2 linked regions of the Rhodopseudomonas palustris HaA2 genome follow. The main gene of each other region encodes a partner of the protein of the gene in region 2 in a complex. Links are inferred from orthologs where the notes say so. Each region holds a gene or a part of one and is shown on either strand. Other genes may lie near its edges. The genes, in order: RPB_RS09325 and tldD.

Region 1 (15,407 bases), 3.1 Mb from region 2 along the record:
AGCCGGACGAGCAGGAATTGATCGAACTGGTGAAGAGCCGCAAGGGCTCCGCGCACGCGCCGAAGCAGATCAAATTCGTCAGCGAACTGCCGATGACCGGCGTCGGCAAGATCGACAAGAAGGTGCTGCGCGCCGATTTCTGGAAGGGCCGCGACCGGATGGTGGGTTAGGCCACGATCCCCTCATTCGTCATTCCGGGGCGCGCCGTAAGGCGCGAACCCGGAATCGGACACGCAAACAATTCGAGATTCCGGGTTCGCTTGCTTCGCAAGCGCCCCGGAATGACGGGCGTAAGGCACATCGAAGCCGCTACGACCTGAACAGCCGCGTGTACTGCGTCTCGTGGCGCAGACTGGCGAGGTCGGCGCGGAAGGTGGCGCCACCGAGATCGTCGAGCGAGGCGCGCAACGCGCGGTCGCCGGTGGCGATCACGGCGGGTTCGAGCGCGGCCAGCAGGCGCTGGCTGTCGGTCTGGCCGAGCGGCACCAGCCGCGCGCCGGCGGAAATCCAGTTCGAGACCACCGCATGCAGAAACGCGTGCAGCGTCGCGGCCAACGGCACGCGATGCGTCGCGCTGACGAGGCCGACCGCGACCGGATAGGCCAGCGCGCCGTTGCAGGCGCCCACCGCGCGGGCGAGGCCGTCGCTGGCCCAGGCGTGACGCACGATCTCGATGAAAGCCTTGCCCTGCGCCGTGGTTTCGAGATGGCGCTCGGCCGAGGGCACCATCGCGGCCGCAAGTTCGGCGACGTCGCGCAGCGCCGCGTCGTCGCCGGCCTCGACCGCACGATAGGCCTGCGCGAGGAAGACACCGTCGCAAAAGCCGGCGCCGTGTTCGAGCATCGCGCCGAGCCAGTCGCGCAAGGACGCCGCGTCGGCGACGTCGCCGGCCTCGACCGCCCATTCGAGGCCGCTGGAATAGGAAAACGCACCGACCGGAAACGCCGGCGACAGCCAGGTCATCAGCCGATACAGCGACGCGCCCTGCTCCGCCGACAGCGGCCCGGCGGTCGCCTCCGGCATGTTACTTGTGGTCATGCTTGTGGGAATGGCCGTGCCCGTGATCGTGGCCGCAATGCTCGTCATGGACGTGGTGATCGTGGGCGTGATCATGCCCGGCATGATCGTGTTTGCCGTGATCGTGCTTGTGATCGTGCTCATGATCGGCGTGGTCATGATGACCATGGTCATGGTGCCGATGCTCATGGCCGCCATGATCATGATGCGCGGCGCCCTCGTGCGCCGGCGCATAGGCGCCGCCTTCGGGATCGAACGGCGCCTCGATCTCGACCGCCTTGCCGCCGAGCCCCCTGACCATGTCGGCGATGACGTGATCGCGGCGGATGCGCAGCGCCTTGGCCATGATCTGGGTCGGCAGATGGCGGTTGCCGAGGTGCCAGGCGAGCCGCACCAGGTGTTGCGGATCGCGGCCGCGGATTTCCAGCAACGGCTCCGGCGCCGCGACCACTTCGATCAGCCGGCCGTCGTCGAGCACCAGCGCGTCGCCGCCGCGCAACGCCGTGGCGTGTTCGAGATCGAGCAGGAACGACAATCCGCGGGTGCCGGTCATCGCCATGCGGCGGCGATGCCGGTCGTCGAAATCGAGCACCACGGTGTCGGCCGCCGGCTCCTTCCAGTGATATTGCCCGTGGACCTTGCTCGCTCGGATCATGACGATACTCTTCGGCTTTCGGCGCGGGACGACGCGCCTAGAATGTCTCGACCTTGCCGTCGCTGATGATCTCGATCACCGTCGGCGCGGCCTTCAGCGGATTGGACAGTTCGCGCCACGCTTTCATATGCGGGGCGCGGGCGTGGGCGTTGAGGTCGTCGCGGCTCTCCCAGCGCTCGACCACGACGAAAATGTTCGGATCGTTGATGCTGGTGTGGCTGTCATAGGCGATGCAGCCCTTCTCCTTGCGGGTCTCGGCAATGCAGGCCTTGGCGCCTTCGATGAAGGCCTCGCGGGATTCCGGTTTCACCTGCGTGGTGGCGACGACGTAGATCATGGCGTTTCCCTTTTCTTGTTGTTGTTACTTCACGTCGACCTTCTCGGGCGTGATGATCTCGATCTTCGGTGGCGCCGACAGGCACTTCGCGGCGATCCGGCCGAACGCCTTGAAATGCTCGGCCTTGCCGTGCGGTCCCAGCGCCTCGGCGTTCTCCCACTGCTCGACGAACACCATCTTGGTCGGATCGCTGACGCTCTCGTGCATGTCGTAGGCGATGTTGCCCGGTTCCTTGCGGGTCTCGGCGATGCAGTCTTTCGCTCCGGCAATCAGTTCGGCACGCATTTCAGGCTTCACGGTCAAAGTGGCGACGACATAGATCACGAATATTCCTCCCGGTGGTTTTTATCGGCGACAACGCCGGGCGGACATTAGGCGTTGGGCGGGCGCGTGCAAAGCCCGTCGCGAGACGCCGCTCGATGCGCCTAGCCTGCCGTGAAGAAATCGAGCAGCGCCTGCGCCGTCTGCTCCGGCGCCTCCTCGGTGAGGAAATGGCCGGAATCGACTGGGCCGCCTTGCACGTCCTTCGCCCAGTTCCGCCAGGTGTCGAGCGGCGTCGCCGCGGACTGGGCGATGCCGGCATCGCCCCACAGCGCCAGCATCGGCACCGGGATTTTCTTGCCGGCATCATGGTCGGCCTTGTCGTGCGCGAAGTCGGCGTTGGCACCGGCGCGATAATCCTCGCACATCGCGTGCAGCCGCATCGGATCGCGGAACGGCGCGAGATAGTGCTCCATCGCGCGCGGATCGAAGCAGGACAGATCCTTCTTCTTGGCCCAGCTCGCGAGCTTGTTCTTCAGATAGAAATCCGAACTGGCGCCGATCAGCGTTTCCGGCAGCGGTGCGGGCTGCGCGAGGAAGCTCCAGTGATAGATCTTCAGCGCATAGGCGCGGTCCATCCGCATCCAGTACTCGTAGGTCGGCAGGATATCGAGCACCGCCAGCTTCGACAGCCGGCCGGGATGATCGAGCGCCAGCCGATAGCTGACGCGGCCGCCGCGGTCGTGGCCGGCGAGCGCGAAGTGCACATGGCCGAGTTGCTCCATCGCCTCGATCAGTTGCGCGGCCATCGCCCGCTTGGTGTAGGGCGTGTGCTCGGCATCGCTCTCCGGCATGTCGGACCAGCCATAGCCGGGCAGATCGGCGATGATCAGCTTGAAGCGCTCGGCGAGAAGCGGCGCGACGCGGTGCCACATCACATGGGTTTCGGAAAAGCCGTGCAGCAGCAGCAGCGGCGGCCCGTCACCGCCGGTGCGCGCGAAGATGCGGCCGGACGAGGTGTTGATCCATTCCGAGCCGAAGCCCGGAAACAAGTCGGCGAGATCGGGCATCGGGAGCTCCTCCAATTCTTACTCGTGCATCCCAAATACTTTTCGCATGCCAGGGCCGGCTGGCACGGCGCAACCTCTCCCGCTTGCGGGGGAGGTCGGATCGCGCCAGCGATCCGGGTGGGGGAAGCTGAGTCTCCGAACTACGCGGGCTCGGTGCTCGGCTCGCCCTCACCCCAACCCTCTCCCGCAAGCGGGAGAGGGAGCAGTCCAGCGCCTGGGCGAATGTCGAACAACTGAACTACTTCTTTCGGCGTTCCCGCGCCACCGCCTGCCAGCCGATGTCGCGGCGGCAGAAGCCTTCGGGCCAGTTGATGACGCCGATCGCCTCGTAGGCGCGGCGCTGCGCCTCGGCCACCGTCTTGGCCGAGGCGGTGACGGCCAGCACGCGGCCGCCATTGGCGAGCACCCAGTCGCCCGACGCGACCGTGCCGGCGTGGAAGATCTGCACGCCGGGGATCTGCTCGGCGCGGTCGAGGCCGGCGATCCGCGTGCCTTTTTCGTAACCGCCCGGATAGCCCTTCGCCGCCATCACCACGGTCAGCGCCGGCTCGTCGAACCAGCGCAGCGTGAGGTGGGCGAGTTGGCCATCGACGCAGGCGAGCAGCGCCGGCACGATGTCGGACATCATCCGCATCATCAGCACCTGGCATTCCGGATCGCCGAAGCGGACATTGTATTCGATCAGTTGCGGACCGTCCTCGGTGATCATCAGCCCGGCGAACAGCACGCCCTTGAACGGCGCGCCCATCGCCTTCATCGCCTTCAGCGTCGGGCCGATGATACGCTCCATCGCCTGCTTGCAGATCGCGTCCGTCATCACCGGCGCCGGCGAATACGCCCCCATGCCGCCGGTGTTCGGCCCCTTGTCGCCGTCGAAGGCGCGCTTGTGGTCCTGCGCGGTGGCGAGCGGCAGCGCGTGCTCGCCGTCGCACAGCACGAAGAACGAGGCCTCCTCGCCGATCATGAAATCCTCGACCACGACCTCGATGCCGGCGTCGCCGAGCGCGCCGCCGAACATCATGTCGACCGCGTCTTCGGCCTCGGCCAGCGTCATCGCCACCACGACGCCCTTGCCGGCCGCGAGCCCATCGGCCTTGACCACGATCGGTGCGCCCTGCACGCGGATATAGGCCTTGGCGTCGGCGGGATCGCTGAAGCGCTCATAGGCGGCGGTGGGAATGTCGTGCGCCTTGCACAGATCCTTGGTGAAGCCCTTGGAGCCTTCGAGCTGCGCGGCCTTCTGCGTCGGGCCGAACGCCTTGATGCCGGCGCCGGCGAGATCGTCGACGATGCCGGCGGCGAGCGGCGCCTCCGGCCCGACCACCACCAGTTCGATGGCATTCGCCTTGCAGAAATCGATCACCGCGGCATGGTCGGTGACGTCGAGCGCAACGCAGGTCGCCTCGCGCGCGATCCCGGCATTGCCCGGCGCGCAAAACAGCTTGGTCACCAGCGGGGAGGCGGCGATCTTCCAGGCCAGCGCGTGTTCGCGCCCGCCGGAGCCGAGCAACAGAATATTCATCGCAAGCCTGACCGTACCCCGAGGATGGTGCGCGAGGTGTAACACGGCCGGGGCTCCGGGCAACGCGGGCGTCGCCGCGGATGTGGATATGTCGTCAGCCGCCGCCCGGCACGGCCCCGGCGATAATTTCCCGCAGCGTGGCCACATGACGGGCGAAGGCAGCGCGCCCCGCGGCGGACGCGGTCACGGTGGTCTGGGGCTTCTTGCCGACGAAGGTCTTGTCGACCGCGACATAGCCCGCCTTGGACAGGGTTTCGATATGCGCCCCGAGATTGCCGTCGGTGGCGCCGGTGAGCTTCTTCAACCGGGCGAATTCCATGCCCTGCGCATCCGGCAGCGCATTCAGCGCCGCCATGATCTTCAGCCGCAGCGGCTGGTGGATGATGTCGTCGAACGCGGCCATCGTCAGTCCCGACGCATCCAGAGGCCGCCCAGGATCAAACCGCCGCCATTGACCACCGCCATCCACGGCTCGAACCACACGCCGACAAAGAAGTAGCCGAGCAGCGTCAACGCCGCGATGCCGAGCCCGATCGCCACGAAGGCGCGGCCGACCCACAAGCCGGCGATGGTGTAGACCAGCATGAAATACAGCGCCCAGAACGCGCCCAGTTCACGCGGGCCGAAATGGCCGAGCACGCAAGTGAAATAGCCGAAGGCGAAGAACAGCAACAGCGCCAGCAGCACCCGCAGATCGAAGCCGCCGGCGCCGGTTCGCCGCCGGACGAAGGCGCCGATCGAAAACGAGCCGGCAATGCCGACGACATTGACCGCGACCCACAACCAGCCGGCCGCACGCGGCCAGACATAGGAGCCGAGATAGCCGGCAACCACCAGCGCGCCCCATTGCATCAGCATCAGGCTGGCGATGTCGTAGATCCGCGATTGGCGGACCCGGCGCACCACGCCGTCGATCTCCGACAGCGCCTGCGCGGCCTGCCTGGCGTCGATACCGGTCATGTGCCGGCGCCCACGCCGGCGACATCGTCCGCAATCGTCGACACGGCGGCCGGATTGCCGACGATGCCCATGTGGTTGATGCCGGGCAGGATCTTGACCCGGACGCGGTCGCCCATCGTCGCCTGATACTTGTCCGACGCCATCAGTTCGTCGGTCTCGCCGCTGAACACGGTGACCGGGCTGGTCGCGGCAGCAAGGTCGGTGCGGAAGTCGCGGCTGGCCGCGAAGTCCATCAGCAGCCGGAACGAATAGGTCGCGACGACGTATTTTTCGGAGTGCGGCTGCACCGCGAAGCCGATCACCGGCAGATGGTCGCAGCAGGCCACGCCGAGCGCCTGCAAGGCCGACAGGCCGATGATGCGCGGGATGTCCGGCGACGCCCAGCCGCCCCCCTTGTCGCGGTTGGTCGGCTCGCGATAGCCGAGGAACGGCGCCAGCAGAATGGTGCGGCTGAACTCCTTGCCGGTCGCCGATCCCGCCATCCGCAGCGCGAAGCCGCCACCGGCGGAATGGCCGATCAGCACCAACGGCGCTGCCGGGCGCGCGGCTTTCACCATCGCGACCATATCGGCAAAGTCATCGCCGAGCTGGCCACGATAGCCGATATCGCCGCGGGTGCCCGAGCCGCCATGGCCGCGGATATCCGGCGCGAACGTCTCCACGCCGCGGGCGGCGAGCGCCTGCGCCAGTGCATGGACCGCGATGCTGGAGCCCGACGAGCCGTGGACCAGGATAGCGACCTGCCGGACGCCGCCCTGCTGCGCCGGGTAGCGCCGGTAGGCCAGCTCGGTGCCGTCGCGCCCGTGGAACCGCGCCAGCGCCGGCATGGTGCTGCGATCGACCGCGCTGGCCGTCTCGGCGATAGAGGCCAGCGCCGGCGGTTTGCTCACCGGCACCGCGATCAGGGCCGCGAAGACCAGGACGACGACCCCGGCGACACTCACGGCCCAGCCCACCAAGCGCGCCGCTCTTCGCATCAATGCCATGCCAGCCTCCTGCTGATGAATTCACAGAGAACTCTGTAATACAGAGTATTTCGCTCAGCAAGGGTTGATTGGCGAGCGGGACGCAAATCCCTAATTTGCCGGCGAACCAGGATACCGAATCGCATGGCCCGACTGCTCGCCCCCGAAACCCTCGCCAATGTCGGTGAATTCACCGTCTCCGAGCTGTCGCAGGCGCTGAAGCGGACGGTGGAGGACAGCTATGGGCACGTCCGGGTGCGCGGCGAGATTTCCGGATTCCGCGGCGCGCATTCATCCGGGCACTGCTATTTCGCCCTGAAGGACGAGAGCGCCAAGATCGAGGCGGTGATCTGGAAGGGCGTCGCGGGGCGGATGCGGTTCAAGCCGCAGGAAGGCCTCGAGGTCATCGCCACCGGCAAGCTCACCACCTATCCCGGTTCGTCGAAATATCAGATCGTGATCGAGGCGCTGGAGCCCGCCGGCGTCGGCGCGCTGATGGCGCTGATGGAAGAGCGCAAGCGCAAGCTCGGCGCCGAAGGGCTGTTCGACGAAGCGCGCAAGCAATTGTTGCCGTATCTGCCCGAGGTGATCGGCGTCGTCACCTCCCCCACCGGCGCGGTGATCCGCGACATCCTGCATCGGCTCGAAGACCGCTTCCCGCGCCGCGTGCTGGTGTGGCCGGTGAAGGTGCAGGGCGAAGGCTCGGCCGAACAGGTCGCCGCCGCGATCCACGGCTTCAACGCGCTGCCCGAAGGCGGCCCGATCCCGCGCCCCGACCTGCTGATCGTCGCGCGCGGCGGCGGTTCGCTGGAGGATCTGTGGTCGTTCAACGAGGAGATCGTTGTCCGCGCCGCGGCCGAAAGCATGATCCCGCTGATCTCTGCGGTCGGCCACGAAACCGACGTGACGCTGATCGATTTCGCCGCAGACAAGCGCGCGCCGACGCCGACCGCCGCTGCCGAAATGGCGGTGCCGGTCCGCGCCGAATTGTTCGTCGAGGTGCAGAGCTACGCGCGGCGGATGATGCTGTGCTGGTCGCGTGGCCAGGATTCACGCCGCAACGAACTACGCGCTGCCGCCCGCGCGCTGCCCGCTGCGGGCGAACTGCTCGCGATCCCGCGGCAGCGGCTCGACGGCGCGGCGTCGTCCCTGCCCCGCGCGCTGCGCGCCAACACCCACGCCCATCACCGCCGCTACGCCAAGGCCGCGTCGGGCATCACGCTGAATGTGCTGCGCGCCCAGGTCAGCCACAGCGCGCAGCGGCTCGGCAGCACCGGCGAGCGGCTGAAGCATTGCACCCGCGCCACGCTGCGCCATCGTCGCGACCGCTTCGAGAGTCTGGCGATCCGGCTGCAGGCCTCGAAGCTCGCCAACGAGCAGGCGCAGCGGATGCGGATCGCGCGCGAGCGCGAGCGGATGCTGCGGCTCGCCGAGCGCGCCCGGCGGGCGTGGGCGACGCTGCGCGATCGCCAGCAGGCGCGCCTTGTTCAATCCGGCAAGCTGCTCACCGCCCTGTCGTATCGCGGCGTGCTGGCACGCGGCTTCGCGCTGGTGCGCGACGCCGACGGCCATGCGCTCCATGCGGCGGCGGCGGTCAGTGCGGGGGCGCGGCTCAGCGTCGAATTCGCCGACGGCCGCGTCGGCGTCACCGCCGATGGCGGCGGCGCGACGCGACCGGACATTGCCAAGCCCGCCACGCCAGCAGCGAAGCCGGCGCCGAAGCGGGTGTCGAAGCCGATCGATCAGGGCTCGCTGTTTTAGAACTCCGGCCGGCCTGCGCTCTACCGTCCCAGCCAGTGCATCACCCGCCGCTCGGCGTCATTGCGTGCGCCCGCATCGAAGCCGAGATGGCCTTGCGCCGGCTCCTCAGGGTCGTCGCCTCTGGTGAGATGCAGCGCCACGCCGGCGGCGTCGAAATCGTGCACCGCGCCCGGATAGACCACGATCCGGGCCAGCGCGCTGCGGCCGCGCGCGCCGTCGATCATCGCGCGGCAGGCCGAGGCCGAACTGATGTCGTCGTCGCCGCCGATCAACACCAGCGTCGGTACCCGCGCGCTCCATCCGAGCCGCGCCGAAACCCGGCAATCCGGATAGAACGCAATCGCCGAGCGGAACTCGGGATCGCCTTTGGCGAGCGCGGTTTGCGGGCGCACCGCCCACAGCAGCGCGCTCGCGCCACTGTCCCAGCCGATCAGGCCAATGCGATGGCGCGCGACGAACGGTTGCTCCGCCAGCCAGTGCCGCGCGGCGCCGATGTCGGCCAGGCGTTCGCGCCGCGCCAATGCGCGGCGGTTCCGGGCGTGGCACTGCGGTCCGAGATCGCGCGAGCCGAAACTGTCCGGCAGCAGCACGGCGTGGCCCGATGCCAGCAACCTGTCCACCCAATCGGCATAGCGGGGCCTGATCGTCCCGGCCGCGCCGACCAGCCCGCCGCAGCCGTGCAGGCCGATCACGACCGGAAACGGACCATCGCCGCGCGGTCTGAACAGGAGCGCGCTGAGCCTGCTCCCCGCCCCCGATAGATCGACCATTTCGGGCGCGGGCGCCGCGGTGGCCGCCCGTCCCGCGGCGAGCAGAATGGCAATCGACAGAAACAAAGGCAGGCGCATTGCTAAGGTCCAGGCGATGATCCCGGTCGGCCGGCCAGCGCCTCCCACTATTCAGGATATCATGCGCCGGAACGGCGATTTCATCACAAGTCGGTGGTTTGCAACGTGGCTCATCCGTTCTATCTGTGGGAGATATCGACCGCATGCGGCCGGGGCAACAGCCATCGCATACGGGTATTTCAGGAGATCAGCCGTGCTGAACAAATTTGGCCCCTCGGGCTCGGGCGAGGCGCAGGTGCAGTATCTGGATGGAGATTTCCGTGTGATCTCTCCGGGCACCTATGTGCGCTGCGCGGTCACCGGGGTGCAGATTCCGCTCGACGAGCTGAAATATTGGAGCGTCGATCTCAAGGAAGCCTACGCCACGCCGATCGCGGTGCTGCAGCGGCATTTTCCAGCGGCGGCAAAGCCGCTGGGCTGATACGCGCGCTATCCGGCGCGCGGCTTGGTGCGCGCGCGATTGATCTGCTCCAGCAGAAACAACCGCAAGCTGGGTTCGTCCTCGACCGCCAATGTCACCGCGAACGGAACGATGGCGCTGCCGAGCGTTGCCGCGGCGGCCCCGATGCGCGCCAGATCCTTCTCGGTCGTCACCAGCGTCAGGCCTTCGCGGCGCGCGGTTTCGGCGAGACTCTCGAGCTCGGCCACCGTGAACGGATGATGATCGGCGAACGCGCGCTGATCCGCGACGTCGATGCCGCTGGCGCGCAGCGTCGCGAAGTACCGCGCCGGGTCGCCGATGCCGGCGAAGGCCAGCACGCGCTGGCCTTTCAGCCGCTCCACCGACGCCGCGTCGGGCCGCAGCCGCGCCCGCAGAACGACGCCGCCTCGCGTGGCGATCGCAGCGGCGACTTCATCGGCCGCGGTGCCGTCGCCGATGATGATCAGCGCGTCGGTGCGTTCGATCTGCAGCGGCAGCGGCGCGCGCAACGGGCCGGCCGGGAACACGCAGCCATTGCCGACGCCGCGCCGGCTGTCGATCACGATCAGCGAGAGGTGTTTGACCAGCGCCGGATTCTGGAAACCGTCGTCCATCACGAGGAGGCTCGCGCCCTGCGATCGCGCCAGCGCGGCGCCGTCGACGCGGTCGCGCGCCACCACCACCGGCACGCGGCGCGCCATCATCAGCGGCTCGTCACCGACATCCGCCGCGTCGTGACGTTGCGGATCGACCAGGATTGGCCCTTTCAGCCGGCCGCCATAGCCGCGGCTGAGCACGATCGGCTGTTCATCGAGGTCACGAAGCAGCCGGACCAGCGCCAGCGTCGTCGGCGTCTTGCCGGCGCCGCCGAGATGATAATTGCCGACGCAGATCACCGGCGCGCCGGCCTCGACGCCGGTCTTGCGCATTCGCCAGGAGGTGATTTCGCCATACACGGCGCCGAGCGGCAGCAGCAGACGCGACAGCCAAGAAGGCGGCCTGTGCCAGAAGCCCGGCTCACGCACCGGCGGCGCCCTGCTCGATGCGCAATTGCAGCAGATAGGGTTCCAGCGCCGCGACGGTGCGGTCCAGCGCGCCGCCGAGCCGATCGACCACGCGGGTGGCGGCATCGATCGAGGTCTGGCGCGCATTGCTGTCGGACAGCAACTGGCCGAACCGCCGCACCAGCGCGTCGGCGTCGGCCGCCGTGAAGGCACCGCCCTCGTCGTCGAGCGCGCGATAGACGTCGGTGAAATTGGAGACGTGCGGTCCGTGCACGATCGAGGCGCCGAGCTTGACCGCCTCGATCGGATTCTGGCCGCCGTGCTCGATCAGCGAGCCGCCCATGAACACGATCGGCGCCAGCCGGTAGAATAGGCCGAGCTCGCCCATGGTGTCGGCGACGTAGATCGCCGTCGCCGCGGTCGGCAGTTGCTCGCGCGAGCGCAACGCCGCGTGCAGGCCGGAGGCCTCAATCAGGCCAGCGATCTGCTCGCCGCGATGCGGATGCCGCGGCACGATCACGGTGAGCAGCGCCGGGAACGCCCCGGCAAGCCTGCGGTGGACGTCGAGCAGGATCTCCTCTTCGCCCGGATGGGTCGAGGCGGCGACGATCACCTGCCGGCCGCGCGTCACCGCCATCAGCCGTTCCAGCCGCGCCGGATCGCCCGGCGGGGGGTCGACGTCCATCTTGAGATTGCCGGTGGTGATGACGTTGCGGCTGCCCAGCGCCGCGAACCGCTCGGCGTCCATCCGCGATTGCGCGAGGCAGATGTCGAACTTGCCGAGCAGCGTGCCGATCGTCGCTGCGGCGCGCCGCCAGCGCGGGAACGAGCGCTGCGACATCCGGCCGTTGATCAGCACCATCGGCAACCGCCGCGCCGCGGAGGCGAGGATCAGATTCGGCCACAGGTCGGATTCGACGAACAGCGCCAATGACGGCTGCCAGTGATCGAGGAAGCGCGCGACGAAGCGCGGCGCGTCATAGGGGATGAACTGATGGATGATGTCGGGCGGAAACCGTTTCGCCACCACGGCTGCCGAGGTCACGGTGCCGGACGTCAGCAGGATGCGCAGGTTGAGCGCGCGCAGCCGCTCGATCAGTCCGGCCGCGGCCAGCACCTCGCCGACGCTGGCGCCGTGGATCCACACCAGCGGTCCGTGTGGCCGCACATGCGCGGCGACACCGCGGCGCTCGTCGACCCGCGCCGGCTCTTCCTTGCCCTGCTTGAGCCGCCGCTGGATCAGCAGCGGGGCGAGCGGGGAGATACCAGCGGTGAGCTGCTGATAGACGCGCAGCGTCATCGGCAACGGTTCGGCCAGCAAAGGCCCCGTCTGCCACCGCGGAGGTGACGCGCTCGTCATCGCACTGCAAGCCTGGTCAACTTACCAGCTTTGCGTCCTGGCCGGGATCCAGCAGGCGATGGAGATGAACGATGAAGTAGCGCATATGGGCGTTGTCGACGGTCTGGTGCGCCTTGGCCTTCCACGCCGCGAAGGCCGACGCGTAGCTCGGATACACCCCGACGATGTCCACCTTGTCGAGGTCGCGGAAGGTGACGTTCTCGAGATCTTCGAGCTCGCCGCCGATGACGAGATGAAGCAATTGCTGCGCAGTGTCGGGCATCAAGGTTCCTCAGCGGCAAACGGGCGGACGCAGGCTCAATTCACAGGACGATTGCGAAAATGCTCGACGATGCGAGCATGACGATCGCGCCCCGCGGCCAACAGCACGCCGTGCGTGACCTCGGGACGGTTGTAGACGATGGGCTCGCCCGCGAGGGTTGTTAGTGTACCATCCGCTTCGTGCACGATCAAATCGGCCGCTGCAAGGTCCCAGTCGCGGCTTTGCCCACCTGCGAACGCAATGTCGATCCGGCGATCGGCGACGCCACATAATCGCAATGCCAGCGAGCCGATCCGCGGAAGAATGTGAGCGCCTGCCGGCAGCGACAGCCGCTCGATCAGCGGCTTGGGTCCCGCGACTTTGACGCAATCCAGTTCCACGCCGCGGCTCGCGCGAATCGGCACGCCGTTCAGGGTTGCGCCGCCGCCGCGGGCCGCGAAGAAGAATTCGTTGCTGACCGGCGCGAAAACCGCCGCGAGAATCGGCTGGGCATCCTCGACCAATGCGGCGGAGACGCACCAGTCCTCGCGTCCGGCCAGATAGGCGCGGGTGCCGTCGATCGGGTCGATGATCCACACCCGCCGCCTGTCCAGCCGTGCGGGATCGTCGGCGCTCTCCTCCGACAGCCAGCCGTAATCGGGAACGGCGGTTTGCAGTCGATCCCGGATCAGATCGTTGACGGCGATATCGGCCTCGGACACCGGCGACGAAGCGCCCTTGGTCCACTCGCGCAGCTCGGTGCGGAACATCGACAGCGCCAAGCCACCGGCGTCCCGGACCGTCTCGGCCAGCAGCATCGCGTCGCGCGACCCGGCCCCGCTGTGTCGCGTATCGGGACTAGCGTCCGGCAATCGTCAGCCCCTCGATCCGCAGCGTCGGCGCGTTGACGCCATACCGGAAGGTCAGATCATTGGCCGGCGTCAGCGTCTTGTACATCTCGATCAGATGGCCGGCGATGGTGACCTCGCTGACCGCGTAGGTGCACTCGCCGTTCTCGATCCAGAACCCGGCGGCGCCGCGGCTGTAGTCGCCGGTGACGCCGTTGACGCCGGAGCCGATCAGGTCGGTGACGTAGAAACCCTGCTTGATGTCGCTCATCAGCTCGGCCCGGCTCATCGTGCCGCCTTCGAGATGCAGATTGTAGGGCCCGGGCGACGGCGACGACGACACGCCGCGATGCGCGTGGCCGGTGGTGGTGAGCCCGAGTTCGCGCGCGGTGGCGCAGTCGAGCAGCCAGCTGGTCAGCACGCCGTCATCGACGATCGCAAGCTCTTTCACCGCGACGCCCTCGGCGTCGAACGCCTGCGAGCGCAGCCCGCGCTTGCGCAGCGGATCGTCGACGATGCGGATGCCGTCGCGAAACAGCTTGTCGCCGAGCCGATCCTTCAGGAACGAGGTCTTGCGCGCGATCGCGGCGCCATTGACCGCGCCGACCAGATGCCCGACCAGCGAGCCGGCGACGCGCGGATCGAAGATCACCGGCACCTTGCAGGTCTCGACCTTGCGCGGGCCGACGCGCGCCGCGGTGCGCTCGCCGGCGACGCGGCCGACGGTCTCCGGCGACATCAGATCCGCGGCGTGCGGCGCCGTGGTGTATTCGTAGTCGCGCTCCATGCCGGTGCCGTCGCCGGCGATCGCGGTCATCGAGACGCTCTGGCTGGAGCGCAAGAAGGCGCCGTGGAAGCCGGTCGAGGTCACCAGCACCATGCCGCCGATGCCCGCCGATGCCGAGGCGCCGCCCGATTTGGTGACACCCTTCACCACCAGCGCCGCGGCTTCGGCTTCGCGCGCGCGACGCTCCAGCTCGGCGGTCGAGGGCGTCTGCGGATCGAGCATGTCGAGATCGGGAAAATCGCGGGCGAGCAGCGCGGGATCGGCGAGGCCGACATATTTGTCGTCGGGCGCGACCCGGGCCATCGCCACCGCGCGCTCGGCCAGTTTCGAGACGCCGTCGCCGGTGATATCGTTGGTCGAGACCACCGCCTGGCGGCGGCCGACCAGCACGCGCAGGCCGACATCGTCGCCCTCGGAGCGCTCGGATTCCTGCATCCGTCCATCGCGTAGTTCGACGCCGTGCGAGACGCCGCGCACCGCGACCGCGTCGGCCTGATCGGCGCCGGCGCGCAACGCCGCCTCGACCAGCCGCTGCGCCAGTTCGCTCAACGCCGACTGATCGAACAGGTCCTGATCCTTGGAAGGCGACGACGGCGATCGAATGCTTGGTGAAGAGTTCACAAACAAAAATCCTGAGGCTGAAAGCAATGACGGCGAGCCCGGAAACGCATCCCGAGATTTCACAGATGTGCCTGCTCGGCGCGGACTGCAAGCACTTTGCGCGGCGCGGGAACAAATCATTGTCGGCTTTGCCGCAAGCTTCCGTCAATCATGCCGGCCAAGCTTCTGTCAATCATGCGGATCGAAGCAAGCCGCGCAAGCTTCGATTAACCAGCCTTTTTAAGCGATTCCGGACGCCGCTCTGGCAAGCTTCACCCATCGACCGGACAGATAAATCCGGCGGGGAGAACAAAGCCGTGAGGCGTCAAACAGCAACAGGCGGGAGCAATCCCGTCGGGTCGAGCCGCGCTCTGCGGCTCGACCCCCTCTCACTGCCGATCCGCTTCGACGCGCACGACGTGCGTGCCGACGGCGGCATCCGGCAAATCGAATTGCATCGCGAACGCGTGATCCTGCACCGCGCCGTGGCCGGCATGCGGATGGCGATCAAGGTGCGCGTCAGCGACTTCCGCGGCATCGCCTGCCGCGGTCTCGACGACGGCCGGATGCTGATGCTGGTGCATCGCGATCCGTCGCTGTCGGTGCCGCTGTGTATCAGCGACGACAACGACGAGATCGAACGCGCCCGCGCGCTGTGGAGCGAGATCTTCGCGCTGCCGCAACTACCCGACGACACGCCGCGCGACCCCGCGCAGCGTCGCCGCCGCCACAGCGTGATCAGCCGTCGCC
Region 2 (15,536 bases):
CTGAAGGCGCCGACCGGGATCGGCGAGCGCGTCACCGAGGTGCAGAAGCTGTGGCAGAAGATCTATCATCTGCCGGAGTCGTTTCCGACCGACGGCCGCCAATGGGACCGGCTGTTCGCCGACGGCGACATCTTCATGGTCGGCGACATTCCGGTGCGGGTGATGTTTTCGCCTGGACACACATTGGCGTCGGTCACCTATGTGGCCGGCGATGCCGCCTTCGTCCATGATACGCTGATGATGCCGGACAGCGGCACCAGCCGCGCCGATTTTCCCGGCGGCTCGTCGAAGCAGCTGTATGCCAGCCTGCAGCGGATCCTGTCGCTCCCCGACGACACCCGGCTTTACGTCGGCCACGACTATGCGCCCGAGGGGCGCGACGCGCAGTGCATGGCGACGGTCGCCGAACACAAGGCGCGCAACATCCATCTTGCCGGCGGTCGCAGCGAAGCCGAGTTCTGCGCCGCCCGCGACCGGCGCGACGCGTCTCTGCCGCTGCCGAAACTGATGCTCGCAGCGCTGCAAATCAACATCCGCGGCGGCCGCAAGCCGGAGCCGGAAGCCGACGGGCGCTCTTATTTGAAGATTCCGCTGGACTATTTCGAGCCGCGTTGATCGCCCGGATTGCGGAAGGCGCCGGTCGTTGCATCGGCGTCTTCCGGGCCGCGGCGCGGCTCCCCGGCGGTCGCCGATCCGGATTCCGATCCGCTCCGTCATCCGATCTCGGGACCAAAGGCGCTTTCTGACGCTGCGATCTTGGCTTTCCGAGCCGGGGGCATTAAATGCGAGTGCATGGAAGACTCGCGATTGCCGCATTTGCAGGCCCTGCGCTAGAGTTCGCGCGCACGATGGATGGAGCGATGAAACGCAAGCCGTCGACCGAAGCGACCGCGGCCTGGGTCCGCCTGATGCGGGTCCGCAGCCGGGTATTGGACGCGGTCGAACTGGAATTGAAGAAGGCCGGCTTCCCGCCGCTCGCCTGGTACGACGCGCTGCTCGAGTTGTCGCGCGCGCCGGCCGGCGAGATGCGTCCGGTCGAGCTCGAGAAACAGATGCTGATCCCGCAATATTCGACCTCGCGCCTGATCGACCGGCTGGTCGACGAGGGGCTGGCGGCGCGGCGCGAATGCAAGATGGACAAGCGCGGCCAGTTCGTGGAAATCACCGAAGCCGGACGCGAGTTGCAGAAGAAAATGTGGGCCGCCTATTCCGCCGCGATCGAAAAACACGTCGGCTCGAAATTGTCGGATGCCGACGCGCTGCGGTTGTGCGGGCTGCTCGACCGGCTGGGCTGCTCGTGCGACGGAGCCGCAGCCACGCCGGCTGCGCGAGACACCGCGTCGTCGCGATGATACACAAAACGTCCCTCTCGCTTGCGGCTGTCGTCTGCCGCGACCCCCGCCACCTTGCGCAGACGATCCCCGCGCGCTGCATCCGGAATTCTCATGGCGCGTGACCAGATCGATATGACGCCGCTGAACTCGCGCGACGAACTGGTCGCGTGGATCGAAGCGGGCGTCAAACCGCCGTCGGAATTCCGCATCGGCACCGAACACGAGAAGACGCCGTTCACGCTCGAGGGCCATCACCCGGTACCTTACGACGGCGCGCGCGGCATCGGCGCGCTGCTCGAGGGCATGAAGATCCTGCTCGGCTGGGAACCGATCATGGAAGGCCCGCACATCATCGGGCTGCACGACGTCACCGGCGGCGGCGCGATTTCGCTCGAGCCCGGCGGACAGTTCGAATTGTCCGGCGCGCCGGTCGACAATGTGCACCAGACCCATTCCGAGCTGATGGCGCATCTGGCGCAGGTGCGCGAGATCGCAGCCCCGCTCGGCATCGGCTTCCTCGGCCTCGGCATGACGCCGTCGTGGTCGCGCGACGACATTCCGGTGATGCCGAAGGGCCGCTACAAGATCATGACCAACTACATGCCGAAGGTCGGCCGCTACGGCCTCGACATGATGTATCGGACCTGCACGGTGCAGACCAATTTGGACTTCTCGTCCGAAGCCGACATGGTCAAGAAGCTGCGGGTTTCGGTGGCGCTGCAGCCGGTCGCGACCGCTCTGTTCGCCAACTCGCCGTTCACCGAAGGCAAGCCGAACGGCTTCTTGTCGTTCCGTTCCGAAATCTGGCGCGACACCGACAACGCCCGCTCCGGCATGATCCCGTGGGCGTTCGAGGACGGCATGGGGTTCGAGCGCTGGGTCGACTACGCGCTCGACGTGCCGATGTATTTCGTCAAGCGCGGCGATGATTACATCGACGTCTCCGGCTCGTCGTTCCGCGATTTCTTCGACGGCCGAAACGACAAGATGCCGGGCGAGCGACCGACGCTGTCGGACTGGGCCAACCATCTGTCGACGATCTTCCCCGAAGTGCGGCTGAAGCGTTACCTCGAAATGCGTGGCGCCGACGGCGTGCCGTGGGGCCGGCTGCCGGCGTTGCCGGCGTTCTGGGTCGGCCTCTTGTACGACGACCAGAGCCTCGACGCCGCCTGGGAGATCGTCAAAGGCTGGGACGCCTGGGAGCGGCAGGCGCTGCGCGACGACGTCCCCCGGCTCGGCTTCAAGGCCAAGATCCGCAACCGATTTCTGTTCGAGATCGCCAAGGAATGCCTGGTGCTGGCCCATGCGGGCCTGAGGCGCCGCGGCCGGATCGATTCGTTCGGCAACGACGAATCGCGGTATCTCGCGCCGCTCGAGGACATCCTCGCCTCCGGCCGCACCCCGGCCGAAGAGATGCTGGAGAAATTCAACGGCGCCTGGCAGGGCTCGGTGGAGCCGGCCTACGACGAATACGCGTTCTGAACCCGACCGGCGAGGGAACGCCGTTCATCGCCCGTACAGGTAGACGACCGTCAGATGCCGTTTTGGTGCGGCGGTCCGGCTCCATATTCTGGTGCACCGATCGGCGGGACACGGGCCTATTTCGAAAGCGGGTGTGGATGCGGCGAGGCGGCCCGCTCAGGGCGTGGATACTCGTGCTTGCCGTCGCTGCGGCGGTGCTGGCGCCGCGCGTGGCGCAGGCGCAGGCCAATTTCGACCGGCCTGGCGCCGATTATCTGCGCGCGCCGGTGGCGAGCAACGATCCCGCCGACTGCGCGCTGATGTGCGAGCGCGACCGCCGCTGCCGGTCCTGGACCTTCGCCTATCCGCAGGCGCCCGAGGACGGTGCGGTCTGCTGGCTGAAGGGCAGCGTACCACAGCGTACGCCGAACAATTGCTGCGTGTCGGGCGTGCGCGGCGCCGGCGTTCTCGAGCCGCGCACCGGCGCGATCGAAGCGTCGATCGACCGCTTCGGCGGCGACTACCGCAATTTCGAGTTGAAGCACAACGAAGGCGACGAAGCCTGCAAGGCCGCCTGCGAGCAGGACAACAAATGCCGCGCCTGGACCTATGCGCGGCCGGGCTATGTCGGCCGCAACGCCCGTTGCTTTCTGAAAAGCCAGGTCAAACCGCCGCAGCGCAAGCCCGGGTTTTTTTCCGGCGTGGTCAGGTAACGTTCGCCGGAACCCTCTCGTAACTCAGGCACGCGCCACCGGGAGAACCGGTGCAGCGCATCGCCAGCAGAGGGATTTCGACATGTTTCAGGCCCAACTGACCCGAAAGACGTTCACCCGCGCCGTTCTCGCCACTGCGCTGACGGCGATGATGCCGCTGGCATCGGCCTTCGCCAATCCGGTCACGCCCTACACGCCGTCCGCCTTCAAGGCGGCTCAGGCGGCCGGCGCGCCGATCCTGATCGCGATCCATGCCGACTGGTGCCCGACCTGCAAGGCGCAGACCCCGATCATCGACCGCCTCGCGGGCGATCCGAAATTCGCCAAGCTGAAGATCTTCCGGGTCGATTTCGACGGCCAGAAGCCGGTCGTGAAGGAGTTCGGCGCCAACATGCAGTCGACCCTGATCGTGTTCAAGGGCACCGCCGAGCAGGGCCGCTCGGTCGGCGACACCAAGGAAGCCTCGATCGCGACCCTGCTCGGTAAGGCGCTGTAAGGCCGTGACCGCGCTGGCACTGGCCTTCCTGGCCGGCCTGCTGTCGATCCTGTCGCCGTGCGTGCTGCCGCTGGTGCCGATCGTGCTCGGCGCTGCGGTGGCACAGCACCGTCACGGTCCATTGGCGCTGGCCGCCGGCCTTGCGCTGTCGTTCACGCTGATCGGGCTGTTGGTGGCGACCGTCGGTTTCAGCGTCGGTCTGGACGGCGGCGTGTTCCGCACCGCCGCTGCGGTGATCATGATCGCGCTCGGCGCCGTGCTGCTGGTGCCGGCGGCGCAGGCGCGGCTCGCCGCCGCCGGCAGTCCGCTGTCGGGCATGGCCGATCAGTATTTCGGCGGGATGCAAGGCGGGATGCAAGGCGGGATGCAAGGCTGGATGCAAGGCTCGGGGCTCGCCGGACAGTTCGGGATCGGGCTGCTGCTCGGCGCGGTGTGGTCGCCCTGCGTCGGCCCGACCTTGGGTGCGGCGTCGCTGCTGGCATCGCAGGGCCGCGATCTGCCGACCGTGGCGCTGACCATGGCGGTGTTCGGGATCGGCGCGGCGCTGCCGCTGGTCGCGCTCGGCTGGGTCTCGCGCACGACGCTGATGGCGATCCGAAGCCGGCTGCTGTCGGCCGGCAAGCTCGGCAAGCTGCTGCTCGGGATCGCCTTCGTCACGATCGGCGTCGCGATCCTCTCCGGCCTCGACAAGACGATCGAAGCCGCCCTGGTCGCCGCCTCGCCGCAATGGCTGACGAATCTGACGACGGCGTTCTAGCCGGCCGGGATCGACGATTGCGTAGGGCCGAGCCCGCGCATGACGGGCGTGCGTGGTGATGCGCGATGCCACACAATTTGCCGTCATCCTCCGCGAAAGCGGAGGATCCAGTATTGCAGAGCGTGCGTGGTGAGCGCACGACGAACTAACAAACGCTCCGGGATACTGGGTCGTCCGGTCGAGCCGGACGATGACGGCTGAGAATGGGACGAGCGTCGCGACCATCTCGGCGCCGTCATCCTGAGGTGCTCGCCCGCAGGGCGAGCCTCGAAGGATGCGGAGATGCGCACAGCCGGTGCCTTGCGGCGCATCCTTCGAGGCTCGCTGCGCTCGCGCCTCAGGATGACGGAGTGCAAGTCGAGAACCTGCACGCCGCGACAGATTCGAATTTCAAAGAGCCCTGTCAAACAGCCACGTCCATTCGCTCTCGCGGCTCCATCGAGCCCGAGCTTTGCACCCGTCGCTTCACAGCGAGGGGTGGGGGCGCGCCGGTCGGCGCGAAGGTGGTGAGTTTTCGCGATGGCTTTGCGGACCATCGCGCAACGCCTCGTCGGCGCGCCCACCGCGGCGGTTTTGGGCATCGGGACCGTTCTTCCGGGAACACAGCGGAGCGGGATCTCCCCGGCCTTGCTGCGCCCGTCCAGCCACGAAAGCGGCAGCCGCTCGTAGTAGCGGCGGACGGTGACCTCTGCCTCCCGGACGCGTGCTTGCGAGGCACAGCGCGCAGGACGCCGCGTCCACCCGACTTCGCTGACCAGTGTCAGCTTCGCCGGGCCATCGTTCCGGACCGGTTGCCCGGCCCGTCGATCTGTCCCGCTATCCGACGCCTCGCGAAGCGCCCCTCACGGACAGGACGGTGCGGATTATAATCACAATAGGATTATTGTCAAGGGATGATTTGTCTCGTGTCCCGGCCGCGCTGCGGCACGGCGTGCCGCTGCGCAGAGCCGGAATCCCGGTTCGCGGGCTCACAACACTTGCGACGTCTCGAGAAGAAACCGGGGTCCCGCATCTGCGGCGCAGCGCTGCGCGCTGCTCCGCGTGCGGGACACGAGACGGAGGATCACCCGGAAAGCCCCATGGCGAACGAGAGGTGGAGCGCGGCGCGCTCAGCATGACGGACTTTGCCGATGTGCTCGGAGCCGATCGCTCAATGCACCGCGGTGAAGAACCGGGCGATGCGGAAGCCGGACAGCCAGTTGGTGACGGGCTCCTTGCGCACGCCGGGATTCCACGAGCCGACGATGGCGTCGACGCGGCCGACCAGATTGTCCATCGGCAACAGCCCGACGCCGCCCTGGCGCACCGGCACGCGGCTGTCCGATGAATTGTCGCGGTTGTCGCCCATCACGAACAGATGTCCAGGCGGCACAATGATCTCCGGCGTGTTGTTGAGCCGGCCATGGTCGTACAGCTTGAAGATCGGATGCGAGACGCCGTCGGGCAGGGTCTCGATATATTTCGCGGCGGTCTCGTAAGCGCCGTCTTCGTCCTCGGCGCGGCCGACGCCGTCGGCTTTCACCGTGGCGGCGACGCCGTTGATGCTGACCACGCCGCCGGTCAGTTCGATCCGGTCGCCGGGCAGGCCGATCACGCGCTTGACCCAGACCTGCGAGCGGTCGCCGGGCCAGCGAAACACCACGACGTCGCCGCGATGCGGCGTGGCGCCGAACACCCGGCCGGTCTCGGGAAACGCCACGTGGATCGGCAGCGACGCGGTCGAGTAGCCGTAAGGAAATTTCGAGGCGAGCAGCGCGTCGCCGATCAGCAGCGTCGGCTCCATCGAGCCGGACGGCACGTAGAACGGCTCTGCCAGCGCGGCCTTGCCGGCCAGCACGATCGCCACCACCGCCGCCAATTGCCCGAGTTGGGCGCCCCAGCGCCGCACCGTCCCGGCGACCATGCCTGCCTTGCCGTTCATCCGCCGGTGCCTCCGACCGTGATCCGATCCATCCGCAGCGTCGGTTGACCGACACCCACCGGCACGCCCTGGCCGTTCTTGCCGCAGGTGCCGATGCCGTCGTCGAGCTGCAGGTCGTTTCCGATCATGGAAATGCGGTGCAAATCAGTCGGTCCGTTGCCGATCAGCATCGCGCCCTTGAGCGGCGCGCCGACCTTGCCGTTTTCGATCTTGTAGGCCTCGGTGCACTGGAACACGTATTTTCCGGAGGTGATGTCGACCTGACCGCCGCCGAAATTCACCGCATAGATGCCGTTCTTCACAGAGGCGAGGATCTCGGCCGGATCGTGGCCACCGGCCAGCATGTAGGTGTTGGTCATCCGCGGCATCGGCACGTGGGCGTAGCTCTGCCGGCGGCCGTTGCCGGTCGGCTTCATGCCCATCAGCCGGGCGTTCTGGCGGTCCTGCATGTAGCCGGTGAGGATGCCGTCCTCGATCAGCACGGTGCGGCTGGTCGGCGTGCCCTCGTCGTCGATCGACAGCGAGCCGCGCCGCGCCGAGATGGTGCCGTCGTCGACCACGGTGACGCCCTTGGCGGCGACCTGCTGGCCGAGCAGGCCGGCAAAGGCCGACGTCTTCTTGCGGTTGAAATCGCCTTCGAGGCCGTGGCCGACCGCCTCGTGCAGCATCACGCCCGGCCAGCCGGGGCCGAGCACCACCTCCATTTCGCCGGCCGGCGCCGGCACCGATTCCAGATTGACCATCGCCTCGCGCAGCGCGCCGTCGGCGGCCTCGCGCCAGGCCTTGGTCTCGATGAAGCGCGCATAGGGCTCGCGGCCGCCATAACCCTTGGAGCCGCTCTCCTGCCGGTCACCCTGGCCGGCGACCACCGAGACGTTGACCCGCACCAGCGGGCGGATGTCGCGATAGCTCTCGCCGTCGGGGCGCAGGATCTCGACCACCTGCCAGGTCGCGCCGACCGACACCGACACCTGCCGCACGCGCGAATCCTTGTCGCGCACATAGGCGTCGATCTCGGCGAGCAGCTTGACCTTGGCCTCGAAGCCCGGCGCGTCGAGCGGATTGTCGTCGCCATAGAGCCGGACATTGGTGTGGGTCGGCGCCGCCGAAAGCACGCCGCTGTAGTCGCCGCGCACCGCCGCCACCGCGTCCGCGGCGCGGATCAGCGCCGGCAGCGACACGTCGGAGGAATGCGCGTAGCCGACCGCGTCGTCCTTAACGGCGCGTAAACCAAACCCCTGCGCGGTGTCGTAGGTCGCCTGCTTCAGCCGGCCATTGTCGAACGCCAGCGCCTCGGTCTGGCTGTATTCGAGAAACAGCTCGCCATCATCGGCCCCCTGCAGCCCCCGCGCGATCTCGCGGCGGACGTCGTCACGATCGAGATTGGCGCGGTCGAGCAGGGAGGTCTGGGCGAGGCTGGTCATGAGGCGGGGTTCCCTTCGGTTCGACGCTCAAGATAGGCGCTTCGCAGCCCTTCTGCGAGGGGCTGGCGGGAAGAGCGCGCATCATCAGCCGAGCTGAAGTCGAAGTCAGGTGACGATTTGTTCATCCATCCCGCCGCCGTCATTGCGAGCGAAGCGAAGCAATCCAGTTGCCGGGCAGGACGCTTCTGGATTGCTTCGTCGCTTCGCTCCTCGCAATGACGCGTCCTGCGTGCACGCGTCCCCCGAACAGTCGCTTGACAATATATCGTGCGCAATATAAATCGACGGTCATGAAATCGTCCGCACCATCCACCGCCCGCCCGCTGCGCCCGGCCGACAAGCTGAAGCTGGAGACCCAGCTGTGCTTTGCGCTGTATTCGACGCTGCTCGGGGTCAACAAGGTGTATCGGTCGCTGCTGCGCGCGTTCGATCTGACCTATCCGCAGTATCTGGTGATGCTGGTGCTGTGGGAGAAGGATCAGGTCAACGTCTCGGAGATCTGCGATCAGCTTTATCTCGAAACCACCACGCTGACGCCGCTGCTGAAGCGGCTGGAGGCGCGCGGCCTGATCCGGCGGCGGCGATCGGCGGAGGACGAGCGGCAGGTGATCGTGTCGCTCACCGACGAGGGGCGGGCGCTGCGTCAGCAGGTCAGGCACGTGCCGGACTGCCTCGGCGCCGCGATGGGCGGCTCGGTCGAGGAGATCGTCGAGCTGCGCGACAAGCTGAAGAAGGTCCGCAGCAAGCTGTTCGAGGCGGCGTGATGGCGGTCGGCCCGGTCAGCGTCCATTCGACCGTCAATCATATCGCGCGCGATCTTCATGCGGGCGATTGAATCCACCAACTATCATCCCAGCAAAAGGAAACTGACATGTCGGTCGACAAAGTTCTCTACCGTGCCACTGCCACCGCCACCGGAGGCCGCGACGGGCGCGGCGTCAGCAGCGACGGCCAGCTCGATCTGGCGCTGACCACGCCGAAGGAGCTCGGCGGCCCCGGCGGCGCCGGCACCAATCCGGAGCAATTATTCGCGGTCGGCTATTCGGCCTGCTTCCTCGGCGCGATGAAGTTCGTCGCCGGGCGCGACAAGCTGCCGATCCCCAAGGATGTCAGCGTCACCGGCACGGTCGGCATCGGCCCGAGCGCGACCGGCTTCGGCATCGAGGCCGAGCTGAAGATCAGCCTGCCCGGCATGGATCGCGCCCAGGCGCAGACCCTGGTCGACGCCGCGCATGCCGTCTGCCCGTATTCCAACGCCACCCGCGGCAATATCGACGTCACGCTGACGCTGGTGTGATCGGCTGCGCGGCCGCATTCCGGCGGCGGACGGACTCAGGTCCCGCTTCCCCAAAAGTTCGTCGTGCCCGGGCTTGACCCGGGCATCCACGATTTGAGGCGAGGACGTGCTTGTGGCCGTGGATGGCCGGGTCGAGCCCGGCCATGACGGTGAATGTGAGGAAACACCTTGCCTCATCGGCGACGTCGCATGACGCAACGGGAGCCCTCGCCGTCGGAGCGGCCTCGTCGGCCGTGGCTCTGCCGAATCGCGTGCCGCCCTATGGCAGCTTGTCGTAGCCTTCGCCGAGGCCATTGAGGCTGAGCGGGAAGCCGATGCCTTCTTCGGGGGTCTCGAAGATGATGAAGGTCGCGGTCTTGGCGGTGCGGAGCTGGCCGAGCAGCTTGTCGTCCATCACCACTTCGGCGACGCAGCCGTTCGGCAGGCAGCGGACGAAGCCGGCGCGGCCGACATCGACATTGTCGAGCTTCAGCCCGAGGCCCGACGGCAGCAGCACGCCGAGCGGCGCCACCACGCGCATCAGCTTGCTCTTCTGATCCGCGGTTTTGAGGATGATCACCGTGAGGCCGGCATTGGAGCGGTCTTCGGCGACCACGCTCTGGATCAACGCGCATTGCTCGGCCTTGGCGCCCGGCGGCGTATCGCAACGGATCTGCCAGTCGCCATGCACCGTGCGCACCGCGCCCTGCGCATCGGCGCGACCGCTGTATCCGAGCGCCAAAGCGATCGCCACGGCGCCGGCCATCACGCGCCGCGCGCTGCTGCCCAGCGCAAGGCGGCGGCATGAGACGAGCATCGGCGAACGTTCGGCTGGGGCCATCGGGATCGCTTTCAAGGCAGCAAAAGGTTGGAAGAGGTCGCGGGCCCCCGACTGATCCGGCAATGACGGCACCATAAAGGCGGCCTCGCACGCCAGCGAATCAGGGTCCCGTGAAGTTCGAGCGCTGTGCCTACATCGGCGGGGGCAACTGTCAAGCTCAGTTCACATACTCGAGCACCAATTGAGCGACAGTTGGGCACAGCAGCTTGCGCCTAGAAGGTAACGCTTTCCGGGCTGCGGACAAACCTCCGCGAGGCTGCGGCGAAAGTACAATACTGCATTGCGGCTGCATGCGAATTGTGGTTTGAGGAAAGGAATGAGAAGCATTCTTAAGGGGGCATAGCGTCGCACACCCTCGAGGATGAAAGGGCACTGCGCAACCAAGCGGCAGGTCCGGAAAAGACATAGGGGAGCGAAGGCGGCATGACGATGTCGATGGGCCGAATTGGCCGGCATTTGCTTTGCAGTGGAATTCTGGCAGCCGCGCTCGGCGTCGGCGGCGCCGCTCACGCGGTCGAAGGCCAGCCCGCGCCGTGGGAGATGCAGCTTCAGAAGGCCGCGACCCCGGTGATGGAAAACATCGTCTGGTTCCACAGCTTCCTGCTCTGGCTGATCACCGCGATCACGCTGTTCGTGCTGGCGCTGCTGGTGATCGTGGTGGTGAAGTTCAACGCCAAGGCCAACCCGGTGCCGTCGAAGACCACGCACCACACGCTGATCGAGGTCGCCTGGACCATCGTCCCGGTGCTGATCCTGGTCGCGGTCGCGGTGCCGTCGTTCCGCCTGCTGTTCTTCCAGCTCGATATTCCGAAGGCCGATGTCACCATCAAGGCGACCGGCAATCAGTGGAACTGGACCTACAATTATCCCGACGACAAGATCGAGTTCACCTCGATCATGCTGACGGACGAAGAACGTTCGAAAATGAATCCGGTGCCGCCGCGGCTGCTCGCGGTCGACAACGAAACGGTCGTCCCGGTCAACAAGGTGGTGCGGATCCAGACCACCGCCGCCGACGTGATCCACTCCTGGGCGATCCCGTCCTTCGGCGTCAAGATCGACGCCATTCCCGGCCGCCTCAACGAGACCTGGTTCAGGGCCACCAAGGAAGGCCGTTACTACGGCCAGTGCTCGGAACTTTGCGGCAAGGACCACGCTTTCATGCCCATCGTCGTCCGCGTCGTCAGCGACCAGGAATACGACGCCTGGAAGAAGCAGCAGCAGGTCGCCTCCCGCGGCGGCAAGTCCTACGCCTCGGTGGGCGCCGCCGCGCAGTGATCGGTCACGGCGCGCGCTACGTCTGAACGGGGACCGCAAGGTTCGAAGGTTTCAAGTCAGGATCTGAACATGACGATGGAAGCTGCAAGGGTTGCTCATTCCGATCACGCGCACGACGATCACGCCCATGCGCATCCGACCGGGTGGCGGCGCTACGTCTACTCGACCAATCACAAGGACATCGGCACGATGTATCTGATCTTCGCGATCGTCGCGGGGATTATCGGCGGTGCGATGTCGATCGCGATCCGGATCGAGCTGATGTACCCCGGCGTGCAGATCTTCCACGAGAGCCACACCTACAACGTGTTCGTTACCTCGCACGGCCTGATCATGATCTTCTTCATGGTGATGCCGGCGATGATCGGCGGGTTCGGCAACTGGTTCGTGCCGCTGATGATCGGCGCGCCCGACATGGCGTTCCCGCGGATGAACAACATCTCGTTCTGGCTGCTGCCGGCGGCGTTCGCGCTGTTGCTGATCTCGACCTTCGTCGAGGGCGAGCCGTCGTCGAACGGCGTCGGCGCGGGCTGGACGATGTACGCGCCGCTGTCGACCTCGGGGCATCCCGGCCCCGCCGTCGATTTCGCCATCCTGGCGCTGCATCTGGCCGGCGCCTCCTCGATCCTCGGCGCCATCAACTTCATCACCACGATCTTCAACATGCGCGCGCCCGGCATGACGCTGCACAAGATGCCGCTGTTCGTGTGGTCGATCCTGGTCACCGTGTTCCTGCTGCTGCTGTCGCTGCCGGTGCTCGCCGGCGCCATCACCATGCTGCTGACCGACCGCAATTTCGGCACCACCTTCTTCTCCGCCGAAGGCGGCGGCGATCCGTTGCTGTTCCAGCATCTGTTCTGGTTCTTCGGTCATCCCGAAGTCTACATCCTGATCCTGCCGGCGTTCGGCATGGTCAGCCAGATCGTCTCGACCTTCTCGAAGAAGCCGGTGTTCGGCTATCTCGGCATGGCCTATGCGATGGTGGCGATCGGCGTGATCGGCTTCGTGGTGTGGGCGCACCACATGTACACGGTCGGGATGTCGAGCACGACGCAGGCCTATTTCGTCGCCGCCACGATGGTGATCGCGGTGCCGACCGGGGTGAAGATCTTCTCCTGGATCGCCACGATGTGGGGCGGCTCGATCGAGTTCAAGACGCCGATGTTGTGGGCCGTCGGCTTCATCTTCCTGTTCACCGTCGGCGGCGTCACCGGCGTGGTGCTGGCCAATGCCGGCGTCGACCGCGTGCTGCAGGACACCTATTACGTCGTCGCGCACTTCCACTACGTGCTATCGCTCGGCGCCGTGTTCGGGATCTTCGCCGGCTGGTACTACTGGTTCCCGAAGATGTTCGGCTACATGTACTCGGAGACCATCGGCAAGCTGCATTTCTGGGTGACGTTCATCGGCGTCAACATGGTGTTCTTCCCGCAGCACTTCCTCGGCCTGTCCGGCATGCCGCGGCGCTACGTCGACTATCCGGACGCGTTCGCCGGCTGGAACCTGGTGTCGTCGATCGGCTCCTACATCTCCGGCTTCGCCGTGCTGATCTTCCTGTTCGGCATGGCGCTGGCCTTCATCCGCAAGGAGAAGGCCGCCGACAATCCGTGGGGCGCCGGCGCCACCACGCTGGAATGGACGCTGTCGTCGCCGCCGCCGTTCCATCAGTTCGAAGTGCTGCCGCAGGTCCGCTGAGGCGTTCGATCGAGAGCATCCGTCGCGGGTCGTCCGTCGGCGGATGCGTATAGAGAGACAGAGGTTCCGAATTGTCGGTCATAGACACCAACCAGATCGATCTCGTCGCGCCCCGCATTTCCGAGGCCGGCGTCGCCGACTACATCGCGCTGCTCAAGCCGCGGGTGATGTCGCTGGTGGTGTTCACCGCGCTGGTCGGCATGCTGCTGGCGCCGGGCGACTTTCACCCGGTGCTGGCGATCACCGCGATGCTGTGCATCGCGGTCGGCGGCGGCGCGGCCGGCGCACTGAACATGTGGTACGAGGACGACATCGACGGCCAGATGACGCGCACCGCCAACCGGCCGATCCCGCGCGGCCGCGTCACCCGGCCGGAAGCGCTGACCTTCGGCATCACGCTGTCGTTCTTCTCGGTGATGACGCTCGGCATCCTGGTCAACTGGGTCGCCGGCGCGTTGCTCGCCTTCACCATCTTCTTCTACGTGGTGATCTATACGATGTGGCTGAAGCGCTCGACCGCGCAGAACATCGTGATCGGCGGCGCCGCCGGCGCGCTGCCGCCGGTGGTGGCGTGGGCCGCGGTCACCGGCTCGCTGGCGGTGGAGCCGCTGCTGTTGTTCGCCATCATCTTCTTCTGGACGCCGCCGCATTTCTGGGCGCTGGCGCTGTTCCGCAATGACGACTACGCCCGCGCCGGCGTGCCGATGCTGCCGGTGGTCGCCGGTCAGGATCACACAAGGCTGCAGATCCTGCTCTACACCATCGTGCTGGTCGCGGTCGCGGCGGCGCCCTGGCCGCTCGGCTATTTCAGCGCGATCTACGGCGTGGCGTCGCTGGCGCTCGGCGGCTGGATGCTGGTGCTCGCGCTGCGGGTCTATCGCCATCGCACCGGCAGCGCCGCGCTGCGGGCGACGCGCAATCTGTTCAAGTTCTCGATCCTGTATCTGTTCGCGCTGTTCTCGATCCTGTTGCTCGAGGTGGTGGCGAAGGCGGTGTGGCGATTGTTCGCCTGAGGAGGTCCGGATGGACCAGCAGAGACCCGGCATCGTGCTCACCGAGGCGCAGAAGAAGCGCCAGCGCGAACGATCGATCGCGATCGCCTTGGCGCTCGCCGTGCTGGTGGCGCTGTTCTTCGCGGTGACGATGGTCAAGGGGCCGATCGTGCTGCAACGGCCGATGTGAGGAGCGAGCCAGCGATGCCGGATACGCAGCCCAACGTTTCGCCGAACCCGATCCGTCGCCGCGGTCTCGGGCGCGATGCGACGGTTGCGTCGATCTGCGGTCTGGTGGTGGCGCTGATGGTCGGCGCGTCGTTCGCGGCGGTGCCGTTCTACAACTGGTTCTGCCGCACCACCGGGTTCAACGGCACCACGCAAGTGGCCGGCGTCGCGCCGTCGTCGGCGCCGCTGGCCCGCAAGGTCGCGGTGCGGTTCGATTCCAATATCAACGGGCTGCCGTGGACCTTCGAGCCGGAGCAGCGCGAGATCGAGGTGGCGATCGGCCAGGTCTTCACCGCGTATTACAGCGTCACCAATACGGCGAAACACGCCACCACCGGGCAGGCGGCCTACAACGTCACGCCGCTCACGGTCGGCTCCTACTTCACCAAGATCAACTGCTTCTGCTTCACCGAGCAGACGCTCGCCGCCGGCGAGACCCGCGAGATGCCGGTGGTGTTCTACGTCGATCCGTCGTTCGCCGCCGACAGCGAGAACGACGCCGTCAAGACCATCACGCTGTCCTACACGTTCTATCCCGTGCGCGAGCCGGCGCCGAAGCCGCTGGCTTCGACCGCGCCCGACAAGCGCAAGGGCAATTTATAAACGACACGGAAACGCTGCACGACGACTGCCGGACTGGACTCGGCGGAGACCGAACCGGCACTGCCCATGGAGAGCACCACAATGGCCACGGCACACGCGAAACACCACGACTACCATCTCGTCGATCCGAGTCCGTGGCCGTTCGTAGGCTCGGTGTCGGCCTTCGTCATGGCGCTGGGCGCGGTCGCCTGGATGCACAACATGTTCCAGGGCGCGCCGATCCTGTTCGGCGTCGGCACCATCGGCGTGCTCTACACCATGGCGAGCTGGTGGAGCGACGTCATCCGCGAGGCCGAATTCAAGGGCGACCACACCCGCGTCGTGCAGATCAGCCATCGCTACGGCATGATCCTGTTCATCGCCTCGGAGGTGATGTTCTTCGTCGCCTGGTTCTGGGCCTACTTCAATGCGGCGCTGTTTCCCGGCGATCCGGTGCACGCCACCCGCGAGGCGCTGTTCGGCGGCGTCTGGCCGCCGAAGGGCATCGAGACCTTCGATCCCTGGCACCTGCCACTGC

Evidence for each region.
Region 1: the proteins of tldD (region 2) and RPB_RS09325 are in contact, whole or in part, in a solved structure (PDB 5NJ9), measured with the Escherichia coli proteins. The link is inferred for Rhodopseudomonas palustris HaA2 from one-to-one orthologs.

Annotation. Positions count from the first base shown.
Region 1 is NC_007778.1:2,116,932-2,132,338, reverse strand. What follows is about bases 12,480-15,292. They hold RPB_RS09325 (TldD/PmbA family protein), read right to left. Parts: upstream 14,679-15,292; coding sequence 13,281-14,678; downstream 12,480-13,280. Other genes in these bases: RPB_RS09320 (DUF6101 family protein), read left to right, coding at 14,975-15,292; RPB_RS09330 (3'(2'),5'-bisphosphate nucleotidase CysQ), read right to left, coding at 12,480-13,240. Also shown: RPB_RS09410 (AMP-binding protein), read left to right, coding at 1-170; RPB_RS09405 (urease accessory protein UreF), read right to left, coding at 310-1,023; RPB_RS09400 (urease accessory protein UreE), read right to left, coding at 1,025-1,672; RPB_RS09395 (putative quinol monooxygenase), read right to left, coding at 1,710-2,009; RPB_RS09390 (putative quinol monooxygenase), read right to left, coding at 2,034-2,333; RPB_RS09385 (alpha/beta fold hydrolase), read right to left, coding at 2,435-3,340; purD (phosphoribosylamine--glycine ligase), read right to left, coding at 3,579-4,862; RPB_RS09375 (transcriptional regulator), read right to left, coding at 4,957-5,265; RPB_RS09370 (hypothetical protein), read right to left, coding at 5,268-5,822; RPB_RS09365 (alpha/beta hydrolase), read right to left, coding at 5,819-6,808; xseA (exodeoxyribonuclease VII large subunit), read left to right, coding at 6,932-8,548; RPB_RS09355 (dienelactone hydrolase family protein), read right to left, coding at 8,569-9,396; RPB_RS09350 (DUF2093 domain-containing protein), read left to right, coding at 9,590-9,817; lpxK (tetraacyldisaccharide 4'-kinase), read right to left, coding at 9,826-10,842; RPB_RS09340 (3-deoxy-D-manno-octulosonic acid transferase), read right to left, coding at 10,835-12,181; RPB_RS09335 (DUF4170 domain-containing protein), read right to left, coding at 12,198-12,443; and 2 more genes.
Region 2 is NC_007778.1:5,178,584-5,194,119, reverse strand. What follows is about bases 5,893-8,834. They hold tldD (metalloprotease TldD), read right to left. Parts: upstream 8,107-8,834; coding sequence 6,679-8,106; downstream 5,893-6,678. Other genes in these bases: RPB_RS23110 (MarR family winged helix-turn-helix transcriptional regulator), read left to right, coding at 8,397-8,834; lepB (signal peptidase I), read right to left, coding at 5,912-6,682. Also shown: RPB_RS23150 (MBL fold metallo-hydrolase), read left to right, coding at 1-615; RPB_RS23145 (MarR family winged helix-turn-helix transcriptional regulator), read left to right, coding at 861-1,352; RPB_RS23140 (glutamate--cysteine ligase), read left to right, coding at 1,446-2,816; RPB_RS23135 (PAN domain-containing protein), read left to right, coding at 2,954-3,508; RPB_RS23130 (thioredoxin family protein), read left to right, coding at 3,591-4,004; RPB_RS23125 (cytochrome c biogenesis CcdA family protein), read left to right, coding at 4,009-4,761; more of RPB_RS23110, read left to right, coding at 8,835-8,870; RPB_RS23105 (organic hydroperoxide resistance protein), read left to right, coding at 8,978-9,403; RPB_RS23100 (invasion associated locus B family protein), read right to left, coding at 9,663-10,223; coxB (cytochrome c oxidase subunit II), read left to right, coding at 10,647-11,501; ctaD (cytochrome c oxidase subunit I), read left to right, coding at 11,571-13,196; RPB_RS23085 (heme o synthase), read left to right, coding at 13,268-14,209; RPB_RS23080 (hypothetical protein), read left to right, coding at 14,220-14,378; RPB_RS23075 (cytochrome c oxidase assembly protein), read left to right, coding at 14,393-15,019; RPB_RS23070 (cytochrome c oxidase subunit 3), read left to right, coding at 15,101-15,536. UniProt on the Escherichia coli protein: Metalloprotease involved in CcdA degradation. Suppresses the inhibitory activity of the carbon storage regulator (CsrA).